DNA from 2 places in the Sporosarcina contaminans genome. Region 2 is predicted to be linked to the other one. Evidence: a T-box and tRNA genes for the amino acid it is inferred to sense, from the RefSeq annotation. Region 2 holds a T-box; the other holds one or more tRNA genes.

Region 1 (7,466 bases), on a different contig from region 2:
AATCATCATTTTGTGCAATTGCTGATTCTACGCCTCTTCCTAAATTTCCATATCCGACAATTCCGATTTTTATTTTCCTTACCATGCGAACCACATCCTTCAACTGAAATTAATTGCCTATTTTTCATTCTATATTGATAGATGACAGATTGCCATAATTTCTGTTTCTGTTCAGACTCTTTCTTTTCCCTAAATCATAGAACATGATAAAGTAGAAGAAGTGTATATTAATTGAAATGGGGCTTTACGATGCGTATTTTTGTTTATCTTATTGTCTTTTTCTCATTTTTCGATCTGTTTTCACAACTGCCCATTATGAGTCCTTTAGCCCTTTCTTTAGGTGCCTCCTCTTTCGTAACAGGCCTAGTCGTTGGCATGTATTCGTTTTCCAATACGATCGGCAATGTCATATCGGGCTTTTTAACAGATAAGAGAGGTCCTTTCATCGTTCTATTGATCGGGCTTTTCGCTTCAGCCTTTTCACTATTTTGCTATATGCTTGCGAATGATCCACTCTCCTTGCTCATAGTGAGATTAGTCCACGGCTTTATGGAAGGATTAATTGTTCCAGCAGCGTTTACTTTTTTGGCGAATCGTGCAAAGGAATCCAAGCGTGGCAGAAGCGTCGCTATTTCAGGAGCTTTCGTTGGATCAGCGGCAATTATTGGGCCAGCATATAGCGGCATCGTCGCTGCAAAAACAGGCGCCCCCTTCATTATGGCTGTCAACGGAGCCATTATGCTTATTTTAGCTATTTTTGCGTTCTTTTTACTCCGTTCGTTTACAGTAGCAAAGAAAAAGCAGGAGGCCGATTCTAAAAACTTCAGAGTCCGGTATTTATTCAAGAGTCCAGGTATGGTTCGTGCGTTCGCTGGAGCATTCTTCCTAATGTTTTCTCAAGGTGTTTTAGCGCTTGTATTGCCTTTAAAAGTAGAAGGTTTGGGGTTTGATACGAAAACGAGTGGCATGTTGCTGAGCACTTTTGGAATCGTTGCTATATTAATTTTTCTTTTGCCGATCAATCGGATTTTTGATAAGGCGCGGCCGATGCTCACCTTGGCTTTCGGCATTTCCGTAATGGGCGTCAGCATGCTGTTTTTAAGCCAAACTGATGATATGAGCTTATTATACTTCGCAATGGCATTATACGGGGTTGGCTTTGCCTTTTTATTCCCATCCATCAACTCTTTGCTGATCGATTCTTCATCTCCAGAATTCCGTGGTAAAGCATATGGTTATTTTTATGCGTTCTTTTCAATTGGAGTCGTTGTAGGCTCAAGTATTATCGGCTATTTGGATCTATCCTATAACGGTGGATTTATCGTAACAGGTATCGTATTGTTGGTGGTTGCCCTTTATACGGTTTTCGGGATGAAAAGGAATTTGCAGCTAACTGATCCATCAAAATAAAAAAGAAAGCAGAGATCGGGCGATATGCTCCATCTCTGCTTTTTCGATTATGCGGACAATCAGTCTTGCTACACAGACTGAGCTGCAAAAGATTTTATTTCTTCTATGAATGCTTCTCCATACCTTTCCAATTTAGCTGCTCCAACGCCGTTCACCTGTAAAAATTCCTCTTCGGTTTTCGGCATTTTCACAACCATGTCATGCAACGATTTATCGGAGAAAACAACGAATGGTGGAACTCCAGCCTCCTGTGCCATGCGCATACGAAGGGCACGGAGTTGATTGAACAGCGGATCTTCCTTCGTTATTTGCTTCGTTTCAACTGATCCTTTTCGGAATACTTTCACTTTATTAGTTAACACATCTTTTCCTTGTTCCGTTACATATATTATAGGAAACTGTCCATTTTCTACACCTAAATAATTTTCGGAAATGATGAATTCAATGAAATCGGAGACTTCCTTCGTATTACGGTCTTTCATTAAACCGTATGTCGACAGCTGATCAAAGTTAAATTCTAACACTTTTTTATTGCGGGAGCCAGTCAGTACTTGCGCAATCATCGTCTTACCGAAGCGCTGACCCATGCGGATGACGCAAGATAGCACCTTTTGTACGTCTACTGTTACTTCAAAAGCTTCTCTCGTATCTGTGCAATTTGCACATTTTCCGCAATCTTCCAAGTCTGTTTCTCCGAAATAAGAAATGATGAATTTTTGCAAGCATGATTCCGTATGGCAGTAATCTACCATTGACTGCAATTTTTCAAGCTCGGCAGGAATACGATTGCTTTCCTGCGATTGATCAATTAAAAAACGTTGGGTTAACACATCCTGCGAAGAAAAAAGCAATGTGCATTCACTATCCAGTCCGTCTCTTCCTGCGCGCCCCGCTTCTTGATAATAGCTCTCCATATTTTTTGGCATTTGATAATGGATCACATAGCGAATATTCGATTTATCAATGCCCATTCCAAATGCATTCGTTGCAATCATCACTTTTGCCTCATCCATCAAAAATCGGTCCTGCTCAGATTGACGTTCCAAATCAGAAAGCCCCGCATGATATTTTGCAACAGGCGTTCCACTTTTTTTCAGGACGGTATACAACTGATCGACCGCTTTGCGGGTAGCCGCATAAATAATACCAGCTTCCCCTTCATTTTTCTTTACATAATCTTTCACATATTTTTCCCGGTCTTGTCCTTTAATGACAGAAAAGGTTAAGTTACTTCGTTCGAAGCCGGTCATTACGGTATGTTCCGGATCAATGCGAAGCTGTTCACATATATCATCACGCACTGCTGGGGTTGCAGTCGCGGTCAACGCAAGGACAATCGGTTTTTTCTCAAATGCTCCAATCACTTTGCTCATCATCCGATAGCTCGGCCTGAAATCATGTCCCCATTGGGAAATACAGTGCGCCTCATCAATTGCGATCATCGGTATTTCCATTTTGCTGAGCTGTTGAATGAAGGAAGGGGAATCGAAACGTTCAGGAGCAACGTATAACAGCCGATACATACCTGCTTGCGCATTTTCCAACGTACCAAAATACTCCTCACTGGATAACGTGCTATTAATATAAGCAGCTGGAATACCGACTTGATGGAGAGCATCCACTTGGTCTTTCATTAATGAAATAAGGGGAGAAACGACTAATACAGTTCCCTCCATTATGAGGGCAGGCACTTGATAGCATATTGACTTCCCGCCCCCAGTTGGCATGACACAGAGCGTGTCCTTTCCATTCAAAACGTTGCGGATAGCATTTTCCTGACCTGTTCGGAATGAAGAAAAACCAAAATAGGATGAGAGAACAGATAATGCACGTTCGATTGAAATCACCTCTTTTTTTAATAGATTTTGTAATAGCGTCTGTCTAACGAAATACTCAAAGAAAAAAGCACCAAAAAGCGGTGCGGGCTTTACTCTAACAACAAACGTACTTCTTCCCTGCTAAGGAATTCACTCACTTCTATCGTTGCATAAAACTCCCGTAGCACAGATGGGCTTAGCCCCCATACTTCTTTACATTTTTCAAATTGACGCGCTGTAAATCATCGTCCTTTGTCAGTCGACGATCGTTTCAATAGGCTAGGCTGTAATTTCCTTATGTAAACCTTCTAATTCCGCATCTCCATGGCCAATTGCTCTCGTTTTCCAAAAATCGATCCGCTCATCGGCGGTACGGTTAGCAGTTTATATATTTGCAAATAGTCGAACGGCAGTTCCATCTTGCTGACAGCACCGGAAAGTCTGCCCTTATGGATTGCGGGATAAGCTTGCAATTGCTTTGAAGATGGTCCGGACATTTACATCATTCCTTCTTATAGAATAACAGAGAGGCGGCAGTTCATCCAAAGAAAATGAAATGTTTCGGTGAAGAATGCAAAAGGTCTGATCCCGGTACACAATTCCGAGTTCAAACCCTATTAGTTACCTATATGAGAGCGTTGCAGAATTTTTTTAGCCTCTTCCCTAATATAACCAACCTATGCAGCAGGCGTATTATTTACAATTTGATAATTTATGCTGGATGTTCCTGAATGCTGCTTACAATCGATAACCTATCCGAAAGTCCCACTCCCAGGCGAGCAAGAATTGACTATTATATTAAGGGCATTGTGATTTATACATGCAAGCAACTCCCCGAAAATTCTCTAAATAATACTCGTCAAATTTTATGCGAGGAGTGACCGTACTAAAACATTACAAACAGTTCATTGCATGTATTAGTGTATTGTCAATTCTTATTGCAGGGTGTTCCAATTGAATTAAAAATGAGAAAAATGGGATTATAGAACAGAATAAGGAATTAAAGATTATAGTAGAAAAACGTTTAGGAGAAGAGATAAATATGAACATATCAAAGAAATAACTAATGATCATGAAATACAAAAAATCAAAGAAATACGTAGTGACATTAGATGAGAAAATTCAAAAGTAGAAATGGCAAGCTATCCACATTACAAATTCTATTTAAAGGAAAATGAAGAATCTGGTTCAAAAAAGTTAATTTATGACCTATGGATTAGTCCAGACTAAGATAAAGTGGAACTTATTATAGAAGGTGAAAGCAAATACGCACAATTAACAAATAGTAAGTCAGCAGAACTATTTGAAAAAATTACAGGTGAAAAATGGATTGACAATCATTAATTCGCCTGAAACATTCCAAACGTTTGTTTACAGCTGCTGTTTTTTTAAGACTTGAGGATCATGAAAACAAAGCTGAAATCGACTGACGACCAGCGCAAATTGTGCATTTTAAAACAAAATGACAACCCTTTTATTCCAAAAGTATGCTAGTACTTTCAGAAAGGTTGTCATATCAAAGCTTGAATATGTATGGCGGAGATGAGAGGATTTGAACCCCCGCGGCGCGTGAACGCCCTAACTGATTTCGAGTCAGTCCCCTTCAGCCTCTTGGGTACATCTCCGTATGGATCACAAAATTTATTATATAAAATTTCAATCGATCCTGTAAAGTTTTTAATTTGAAAAAAGATATGAAATGATCAAGCTGTCGGGAAAGATGCTTGTACTTTCCACGACAGTGACCACCTCGCATATTTATATTTTTGCGATCCTGAAATTGCTCACCATCATGATGCCTAATACGACCATGATGATAACGAAATAAGGAGCTGCCATATAAGGGCTTAAGAAATAACATAATGCCAATATAACGCCAGCGACTGTAATTGGAAGGCCATAGAAAGATCCGTCAAACTCTTTTACATTGTAACGTGCGAGACGAACAGCACCAGATAGAATGTAGAAAACGGTCGCTCCGATCCCGACCCAAAGCATCGACGATAAATCAGTCATGTAAATCAATAACGCCGGTGCTACACCAAACGATACGAGGTCGCTTAGCGAGTCCAATTCTTTCCCGAATAAGGATTCACAATGGAAGCGTCTTGCAACGAGGCCGTCAAACCGGTCAAACAAAGCCGCCAAGAAAATAAAAACAAGGCTCATATGACTAAGTTCTTTCGCAATAAGAATAATAGCAATAATTCCGAAGCTGAGATTCAGCAATGTAATTGCATTCGCCATTTGTCCTTTTAACTTCGTATAATCAAAATATCTCGATAAAAACATAAGATTCCCTCCATTCTATATTTTATTTATGTTGCATGACAGTTTCTGTCTATAATATGGTAGATAAATATCGACAAATCAGCTATTATCGTATACGGAAGTTCTAAAACTATTTGTACTTCATTATACTTATCCAATTCGGATATTTAAGCATTGGAGAATGATGTCATGAAAAAAGCGCTATTCAACTATTTCGTCGAATTGACTGGTCATCCAGTGTCTTCATCGATGTTGCAATTTATCACCCGCTCACGCTTCAGCCGCAAGCTGATTAGGCCTTTCGCAAAAACATACCGCATCAATCAAGATGAAGCAGAATTTCCGGTGGCATATTATGACAGCCTTCAAGCATATTTTACGCGCAACTTGAAAAAAGGTTCCCGCCATATTGATGAAAGAAGCAATATTATCATTTCTCCGGTCGATGGCTTTGTGAGCGCCGCTGAAAAAATCGGCCCTAACCAATCATTTAAAATTAAGGACCATCTATATAGTATAAAAGATATTTTTGGGGATGAAAAGAGGGCAATCCCTTATAAAAACGGATTTTTTTTCATTTTTTACCTTTCTCCAAGCCATTATCATCATTTTCATTACCCGATAGACGGTGAATTGCTATCAAGATATGCATTAGGCACGACCTCATTTCCGGTAAATGATTTAGGTTTACGCTTAGGCAATAGACCTTTTGCAACGAACTACCGTCTCATTTCCGAAATGATGACTTCTTTCGGAAGAATTGCTGTCGTCAAAGTCGGTGCTTTGAACGTCAATAGTATCCATATAAACGATTCATCGAAGGAATGTAAAAAAGGCGAGGATTTCGGATATTTTTCTTTCGGATCGACCGTCATTTTGTTTATGGAGCGTAATGACTCATTTACACCTTTAATTTCCGCAAATACGGAAGTGAAATTGGGGCAGGCAGTCGGAGAATGGAGTGTATAGTGAACTTCATGCTTTCTGATTGCTTTCTGAATAAAAGATGTGCATTACACATCCAAAAGATGTTTACTACGAGATTACAAACAGATGGGGAATGAAAATGTTACAGCTTCAAGAATTGATCGTCCATTATGGATACTTTTCCACCTTTATTTTTTTGGCACTTGGCATATTCGGCTTGCCAGTGCCCGACGAAATTATCGTCGCGTTTATCGGCCACCTTTCAGCAATTGGCACGTTTAATTATTTCATCGCCATGATTCTTACAATTTTAGGTGTTATGACAGGCACCATATTCACCTATACGTTAGGAAGGAAAATTGGTAAGCCACTTATTCAGAAATATGGCAAATGGATTAGTCTTTCACCAAAAAGGTTGAAAATTGTCGAACGATACTTTGAAAAATACGGTGCTTTGACGGTTACGATCGGCTATTTCGTACCGGGCATGCGGCATATCGTTTGTTATTTATCGGGCACAGCTAACATGGAGATGAAAACATACTTGCTGTTTGCCGCGATTGGTACGTTTATCTCTTCTATTATTTGTCTATCCATAGGCTATTTCATCAAACTTCCTTTTTGAAAATAAAAAGTTGCTGACAAAGTTTATTAGACATTTGGCAGCAACTTTATTTTTGTGGATATACAGAAAACCTTAAAACAAATCAAACTTCAACATACGTCATTTTAATACAGTACTTTGCTGCACAACTTTTATTGGCAGACACTCTCGGTCGTATCCTTTATTATAAGCCTTTATCTAACTCATACAGCTTTCGATATCGTGTATTCGTTGCTAACAACTCATCATGCGAACCTTCCATAACAATCGATCCTTCTTCCATGAAAAGAATGCTATCCATTTTTTCCATGCCAGAAAGATGATGTGTAATCCAAATGATTGTTTTTCCAGCAAGTGCATCAAAGATCGTCTCAATTAAAGCATTTTCCGTCTCTGGATCCAAGCCGACTGTCGGTTCATCCAAAATAACGACAGGA
Region 2 (7,466 bases):
GTCTGACATTACTGGGTCCCTCATTGCAGCAGCTGTGGAAGCCGAATTGTATGAAAATTTCACAGACGTCGATTCGGTTTTTGCAGCCAATCCAACAGTTATTGAGAATCCTGTAGCGATCGACAGGATGACGTACCGTGAAATGCGTGAGTTAGCCTATGCGGGCTTTTCTGTTTTCCATGACGAGGCACTCATTCCTGCTTTCCGGAAATCAATCCCTGTCGCTATCAAAAATACAAATAACCCTAGTGCCCCTGGAACATTAATTGTGAAAGAACGGGACTATAACGAACAGCAAGTTATCGGAATTGCAGCTGACAGCGGGTTCACAACTATTTATGTCGATAAATTTTTAATGAACCTTGAAATTGGCTTTGGCCGCAGGCTTTTGCAAATTTTTGAGGAAGAAGAAATTCCGTTTGAGCATACGCCATCTGGTATCGATAATTTATCCGTCATTATTCGCAGCAAATTCCTGACGAAATCGAAAGAAGAACGGATTGTCGAAAGAATCCACAAAGAATTGGAACCGGATGCTGTCATCGTAGAAGACGATTACTCGATGATCGTCCTTGTTGGAGAAGGTATGCAATATACAACCGGATTAGCTGCACGTGCTGCCACTGCGATTGCCCGTACAGGTGCCAACATTGAAATGATCAATCAAGGCTCTTCTGAAGTCAGCCTTGTCTTCGGAGTGAAGAAAAAGGATGAAACGAAAATATTAAAAGAATTATATGCAGAATTCTTCGAAACAGCTAACATTCATTCTTAATTTACAATTCTATACCAAATAAAAAACACCATCGATTGTTAACAAACTTACAATCGATGGTGTGTACCTACCGCTTTTTTCTTTTCTTAGTTAACAGATATGCGTTAATCCCCGATGCGAGCGGCAAACCTATTGCCACTCCCATGCCAGCGCATAAAATCCCGATTATTTCTGCGCTAAATATTTTGAAGTTGGCAATTTCCCCAAACCATAAAAGCAGTGCTAAATAGCCTCCAAAGAACGCAAAAAAAACAACGTATTCGTATCCGCAAATATCCCTACCAACAGTTAATCCCGATTTAAATAATTCCTTCCTATTCATGAATGGCTTCCGCTTGAGCATCTCAGGCATGGAAAAAGCTATGGAAATGGCTACATCCATAATGATGACCGAGGCTAAAAGTTTTACGAAATCGATTCCAATAGTTATAAAAACGAAAGAAGCACCGCAAATGATTGATCATTCACGATGCTTTCATGTTTCATTTTTTCAAGGCTGTCGACACATGTAGCATATTGCCTATCCGTTCGACAATTGTTTCCACTTCATGTGGATCTTTCATAAGATCGTATTCCGTAATATCGATGCGCAGCACAGGACATGCATTGAAAGAATCAATCCATGTTTCATATCTATGATGTAGCTCTTCCCAGTAGGAAATCGGAGTCTGTTGCTCCATTTCACGACCACGTTCCTGAATTCTGTTTAAAATTGTCTCAAAAGGGCCATCTAAATAGACTAACAGATCGGGATGAGGGAAATAAGGCGTCATAACCATAGCGTCAAATAATTTCGTATAGGTATCAAAATCGACCGGGTCCATTGTTCCTTTATCTTTATGCATTTTCGCAAAGATGCCAGTATCTTCATAAATTGATCGGTCTTGAATAAAACCACCGCCATATTCAAAAATCCGTTTTTGTTCCTTGAATCGCTCCGCCAAAAAATAGATTTGCAAGTGGAAGCTCCATTTTTCAAAATCATCATAAAACCGATCAAGATATGGATTTTCATCTACATTCTCCAAAGATGTCCGAAAGCCTAAAGCATCTGCAAGCGCTTTTGTCATCGTTGACTTACCAGCTCCGACCGTACCTGCAATCGTAATGACCGCGTTTTTCGGAATCCCATATTGTTCACGTAAATTCATCGTGTTTCTCCTTTTCGTATCGTCTCATCCACTTGTCGCAAAATCATGCGTAAGTCTTCTTCAGAATCCACAAAATCTAATTCATCTCCATTAAAACGAAGTACTATGATTTCAGGATGAGTATTTTCAAAATCCATCATGAATTGCTCATAATCAAGTGACAGTTGTTCTAAATAAGAGGGAGCGATATGCTTTTCAAAATCTCTTCCCCGCATGTCGATTCGTTTCTGCAATGTATCCAACGATGCGTGCAAGTAAATAATGATATTCGGTGCAGGCATGTCCCGCAATAATATATGGTAAATCTCTTCGTACTTTCTGAACTCTTCAGCAGGCAATGTACGTCTTGCAAAAATCAGGTTTTTAAATAGATGGTAATCAGCTACGACAGGAATTTGCTGTGATAAGTAATTCTTTTTTATATCACCTAACTGCTTATATCGGTTACATAGAAAAAACATTTCGGTCTGGAAGCTCCATTCCTCGATGTTCTCGTAGAATTTATTTAAAAAAGGATTTTCATCCACAATTTCTCGTAATGGATGGAATTTTTGCTCGTCGGCAATCGCCATGGCTAGCGTCGTTTTGCCGACGCCGATCGGGCCCTCCACCGCAATAAACGGCACTGACATAATATAATCTCCTTCTGATTTGTCGATTTCTGCATTTTATTTTACCATAGGGATAGATTGAAACATAGTTGCCTTTAAGTCGGGAGCGAAAATAATGGATGTGTTTGAGCAAGATTGCCAATTCATGCGAATGGCTATTGAAGAAGCAAAAAAGGCGGAGACGATTGGTGAAGTGCCAATTGGAGCCGTCATCGTAAAAGATGGAAACGTTATTGCAAAGGGATATAATTTGCGGGAGACATCACAAAATGCCGTCACACATGCGGAATTATCCGCCATACAAGATGCTTGTAAAGCATTAGGCAGCTGGCGATTGGAAGAAACTACTTTATACGTAACATTAGAGCCTTGCCCAATGTGTGCAGGCGCTATTTTACAATCGAGAATACCACGTGTCGTCTATGGTGCACGGGATCCAAAGGGCGGCTGCGTTGATTCCTTATATCGGCTGCTAAATGATCCGCGCTTTAATCATGAATGCGAAGTGGCTGAGGGCGTATTATCGGATGAATGCGGGCAAATGCTGTCAACGTTCTTCCGAAATCTACGCTTGAAAAAGAAACAAGAAAGACAATAATTTCAGACTGTAACAAAGTATTTTTTTACTTTGTCTACAGTCTTTTTAAGGTTTTGTAGACATGAGATAGGGGTAACGGTATTCAAAACAAAATTGAATTTGGTGCAAATTTGCCGGTGTCTGATAAATTTCCAAAAGACTTCTATATACCAAGAGACTCCACAGTGATTGGATCAATTGAAATTGAAAACGGGGATGTGCAGCATACCATTGTTCTTAAAGGCAATTTAGATGCTGTAGCACAGGAGTATATAGCCGGATTCTCAAAAGGAAATTTTGATAAGGTAGAAGAAGTGGACAATATTGCTGAAATAAATAATGACTTAAATAAAGAGGCGGACGCAACCGAATTTAAAAAGCGTTACAAGCAATTAAAGGAGAGTCCAACTATTTTGTCGGTCGCGGTTCTAAAAAAGATGGAGATGTCATCGGTATTTTATATTCCCAACAGCAAAAGAAACAATTAAAAACAACAGATGAAGGTGCGCAACCTTCATCTGTTTCTTTTAAGGGGTTAATATAACTGTTTTTTACTTAATAACTTCTACTCCACGCATATAGGGACGCAGAACTTCTGGCACGATAACAGAGCCGTCTTCCTGTTGGAAATTTTCAAGAATTGCAGCAACCGTACGGCCAATTGCAAGCCCGCTGCCGTTCAATGTATGAACAAATTCCGGTTTCGCACCTTGCTCGCGACGGAAACGAATTGAAGCACGTCTCGCTTGGAAGTCTTCAAAATTGGAGCAAGAAGAAATTTCACGATACGTGTTTTGTGTTGGGATCCACACTTCTATATCGTATTTCTTCGCCGCCGTGAATCCAAGATCCGCTGTGCACATTTTCAAGACGCGATACGGAAGGCCCAATAATTGAAGCACTTTTTCCGCATGCCCTGTCAGTTTTTCCAATTCGTCATAAGACTCTTCAGGCTTCACAAAACGGACAAGCTCGACTTTATTGAATTGATGCTGGCGTATCAACCCACGTGTGTCACGGCCTGCAGATCCCGCTTCAGATCGAAAATTTGTGCTGTACGCAGTGTAAGCGATCGGCAACTGTGCCCCATCAAGGATCTCATCACGATAATAATTCGTCACAGGAACTTCAGAAGTCGGTATTAGGAAATAATCTTCTTCTTCAACCAAAAATGCATCTTCTTCAAACTTCGGAAGCTGTCCAGTTCCCGTTAAGCTCGTACGGTTTACTAAATATGGCGGCAGCATCTCTTCGTATCCATGCTCCGTCACATGTAAATCAAGCATAAAGCTGATCAAAGCACGCTCTAATGTTGCCCCAAGACCGCGGTAAAAGACAAAGCGGCTGCCGGTCACTTTTGCTGCACGCTCAAAATCAAGCATATTCAAATCTGTGCCAATTTCCCAATGTGGCTTCGGTTCAAATCCGAACTCAGTCTTCTCTCCCCATGTGCGTACTACTACGTTATCATCCTCACTATCTCCAACGGGAACAGACTCATGCGGGATATTCGGAATACGCATCATCACATAATTCAAGTCTTCTTCAACTTGGTGCAATTGCTCATCAAGCTTCTTAATTTCATCGCCGACTTCACGCATCCGTGCGATTGTCTCATCCGCATTTTCCTTATTGCGCTTCATTTCAGCCACTTTTTGCGAAACCTCGTTCCGCTCCGCTTTAAGCACTTCCACTTTTGCAATCAAATCACGTCTTTTTTCATCAAGACCAACAAACTTATCCAAGTCCGTCAAATCTTCTCCACGTTTCGTAAGCTTCTCTTTCACTTCATCGAAATTCGCTCGAAGCAACTTAATGTCTAACATAGATGATTCCTCCTTAAATGATTGTTGACGAAAATTTTCGGACACAAAAAAAGCCCTCTATCCCCATAATAGGGACGAGAACTACCCGCGTTGCCACCCAAATTGACCAGCAAAATAGCTGATCCACTCTTTGAAATAACGGTTCAATGTCCGGCTGGGCTTACTGAGATTTCAACCCGGCTACTCAGGGACGGATTCACAAGTGTTTTTTACCGACTTGCACCACCCGCCGGCTCTCTCTAAAAAAACATGCTCGTTACTGCTTCCCATCATCGTCTTCTATTTGAAATTAAGAACACTTTACTATATCCTGCCCTATTTGGCAAGGTTCGAAACTATTTTATAACAAAATGTTTCGCCATCGTGCGGAAATATTCTGTTTCATGTGGAACAAAATCGGTCAACAAAATTTCTGAAACCTCGTCGGTTTTAATGTTTCTGCATCGCACGTTTGCTACTTCACCGTGGAACAACGCTGCCAAGCTTTGAATTTCAACTGCATGAATACTATCGACTTCTTCCTGTTGCAAAATAAAATCATCCGGCATGAAAGTTGATTGATACAAGAATACATTCGCAAATTCATTGTCAATAAAATAAGGGAGCCGAATTGTATCTTGGACAAACCCCATATTGCTCAGCTTCGAGTAATCAACTTTTATCCCGATCTCTTCCTCCACTTCACGAATTCCGTCCATTACTTCTTCTTGAGCAAGCAGATGCCCTGCGGCTGTTATATCATACAAATTAGGGAATTCCTTCTTATCAGCGCTACGCTTTTGGATATATACATGATCATCATCCATAAGCCAGCAATGGAATGTTTCATGCCACAAACCTTTCTCATGAATCGTATCCCGATTTTCATCATACAAATACTGATACTTTTCATCAAATACTTTTAGTCGTTCCACCAATGGACATCACCCTTCAGCAAAAAGGCTGCATACCTGCAATAGCCAATCCGATATTTGAAATCTATAGTTGTTCTACATACGGTTATTCATTGCCATTCAATATCATCTCATGCGGAACCAAAAAAATCACTACGCCGAGCTGAATGATGCCTCAGCTACTTTTACTTTACTTCATCTCGGACCATAAAATTTATTGACGATAAAAGTAAGCTTAAAAATTGCATAATGTTCTTCAAGATCTCATAAAATTCATGCAGCCAAGCAAAAAGACAACAACCGCGCATAAATTTGGTTCACACACTCATTTATTTCTCCATAAGTATCATTCAGTGCTTACAATGCAAAAAAGTTTTTCTCCCCATCTGCTTTATTTATCCAGCGAGTAATCATGAATGACATCTTCTGCCGCCGTGCCTGCCTTCACTACAATATACCTGCTATACACTTCTATGAAATCTATATTGCCTTCCATCTCATCCACTAATTCAAAACAGTCCAAAACTTGTACGAAGTGCCACGTCGTCATTCGCCTTCTGCATTTTCATAGGCAAGTTCTTTTGTTAGATTCCCCCAATGCTCAATGACTTTATTTGCAGCTATTCCTTTCTCTCCGCACGAACGATCATAATCGCTTCTTCATATGTCTTCCTATCCCTTAGCGTATTTAACCAAATATTTTACTAAATAAATTTTATCCACTGTTTCACCATCCATTCAATTATCCTTTAATACGTTACTATGAATCGTACCTTTGAATGTTTCAAAACATTTAATACAAACTTATATCCATAAAAAAGCCAGAGCACACATCGTATGCTCTGGCCCTATTTGCTTGGAATTAAACGCCACGTCCTGCCATCAATTCGCTTTCTGGAAGCTTACTAATTTCCAAACCTTTCATTGGCGTTCCGATATCTTTGGATAAATCACCAATCAATGCATAGTTCCGGAAATCTTCCGTTGCCATTACAATTGCACGGGCGAATTTTTCAGGGTTATCCGATTTAAAGATGCCAGATCCGACGAATACGCCATCAGCTCCTAATTCCATCATCAGTGCCGCATCAGCAGGTGTTGCTACACCGCCTGCTGCATAATTTGTGACAGGTAGGCGCTTCGCTTCACGGATTGCGAGCAGCACGTCATATGGTGCCGCTAAATCTCTCGCAGCTACCATCAATTCGTCATTATTCATATGGACGATTTGATTCACTTGCGCATTCACTTGTCGGAGATGACGAACCGCTTCAACGATATTGCCCGTTCCCGGCTCCCCTTTCGTCCGAAGCATCTTCGCTCCTTCTCCAAGACGGCGTGCGGCCTCTCCTAAGTTACGAGCACCGCAAACAAACGGAACTTTATAATCGCTCTTCAATAAATGAAACTCATCGTCCGCCGGTGTCAACACTTCACTTTCATCAATATAATCGACGCCCATTGCTTCTAATACTCTTGCCTCTGAAATGTGGCCGATGCGCACTTTCGCCATGACGGGAATAGAAACTGCCTTTTGTACTTCTTCCACGATACGTGGATCTGCCATGCGTGCTACACCGCCTGCTGCACGAATATCCGAAGGAACGCGTTCAAGTGCCATCACTGCAACTGC

Evidence for each region. The T-box of region 2 lies ahead of serS (serine--tRNA ligase). A T-box ahead of a tRNA ligase gene usually reads a tRNA of that ligase, here a tRNA-Ser.
Region 1: it has a tRNA-Ser gene. The T-box ahead of serS (serine--tRNA ligase) is inferred to sense a tRNA for this amino acid. The anticodon was not compared.

Annotation. Positions count from the first base shown of each region.
Region 1 is NZ_JBHTLT010000125.1:8,543-16,008, reverse strand. It holds gene ACFQ38_RS15615 (diaminopimelate dehydrogenase) at 1-85, opposite strand, end outside; gene ACFQ38_RS15610 (MFS transporter) at 250-1,410, shown strand; gene recQ (DNA helicase RecQ) at 1,479-3,257, opposite strand; gene ACFQ38_RS15600 (hypothetical protein) at 3,536-3,724, opposite strand; tRNA gene ACFQ38_RS15595 (tRNA-Ser) at 4,762-4,852, opposite strand; gene pssA (CDP-diacylglycerol--serine O-phosphatidyltransferase) at 4,986-5,519, opposite strand; gene asd (archaetidylserine decarboxylase) at 5,688-6,467, shown strand; gene ACFQ38_RS15580 (DedA family protein) at 6,565-7,050, shown strand; gene cydC (thiol reductant ABC exporter subunit CydC) at 7,214-7,466, opposite strand, start outside.
Region 2 is NZ_JBHTLT010000106.1:4,113-11,578, forward strand. It holds gene ACFQ38_RS12965 (aspartate kinase) at 1-775, shown strand, start outside; gene ACFQ38_RS12970 (YibE/F family protein) at 843-1,157, opposite strand; gene ACFQ38_RS12975 (deoxynucleoside kinase) at 1,258-1,926, opposite strand; gene ACFQ38_RS12980 (deoxynucleoside kinase) at 1,923-2,558, opposite strand; gene tadA (tRNA adenosine(34) deaminase TadA) at 2,653-3,135, shown strand; gene ACFQ38_RS12990 (hypothetical protein) at 3,300-3,602, shown strand; gene serS (serine--tRNA ligase) at 3,666-4,940, opposite strand; T-box leader at 5,008-5,222, opposite strand; gene ACFQ38_RS13000 (NUDIX hydrolase) at 5,276-5,854, opposite strand; gene ACFQ38_RS13005 (hypothetical protein) at 6,225-6,383, opposite strand; gene pdxS (pyridoxal 5'-phosphate synthase lyase subunit PdxS) at 6,696-7,466, opposite strand, start outside.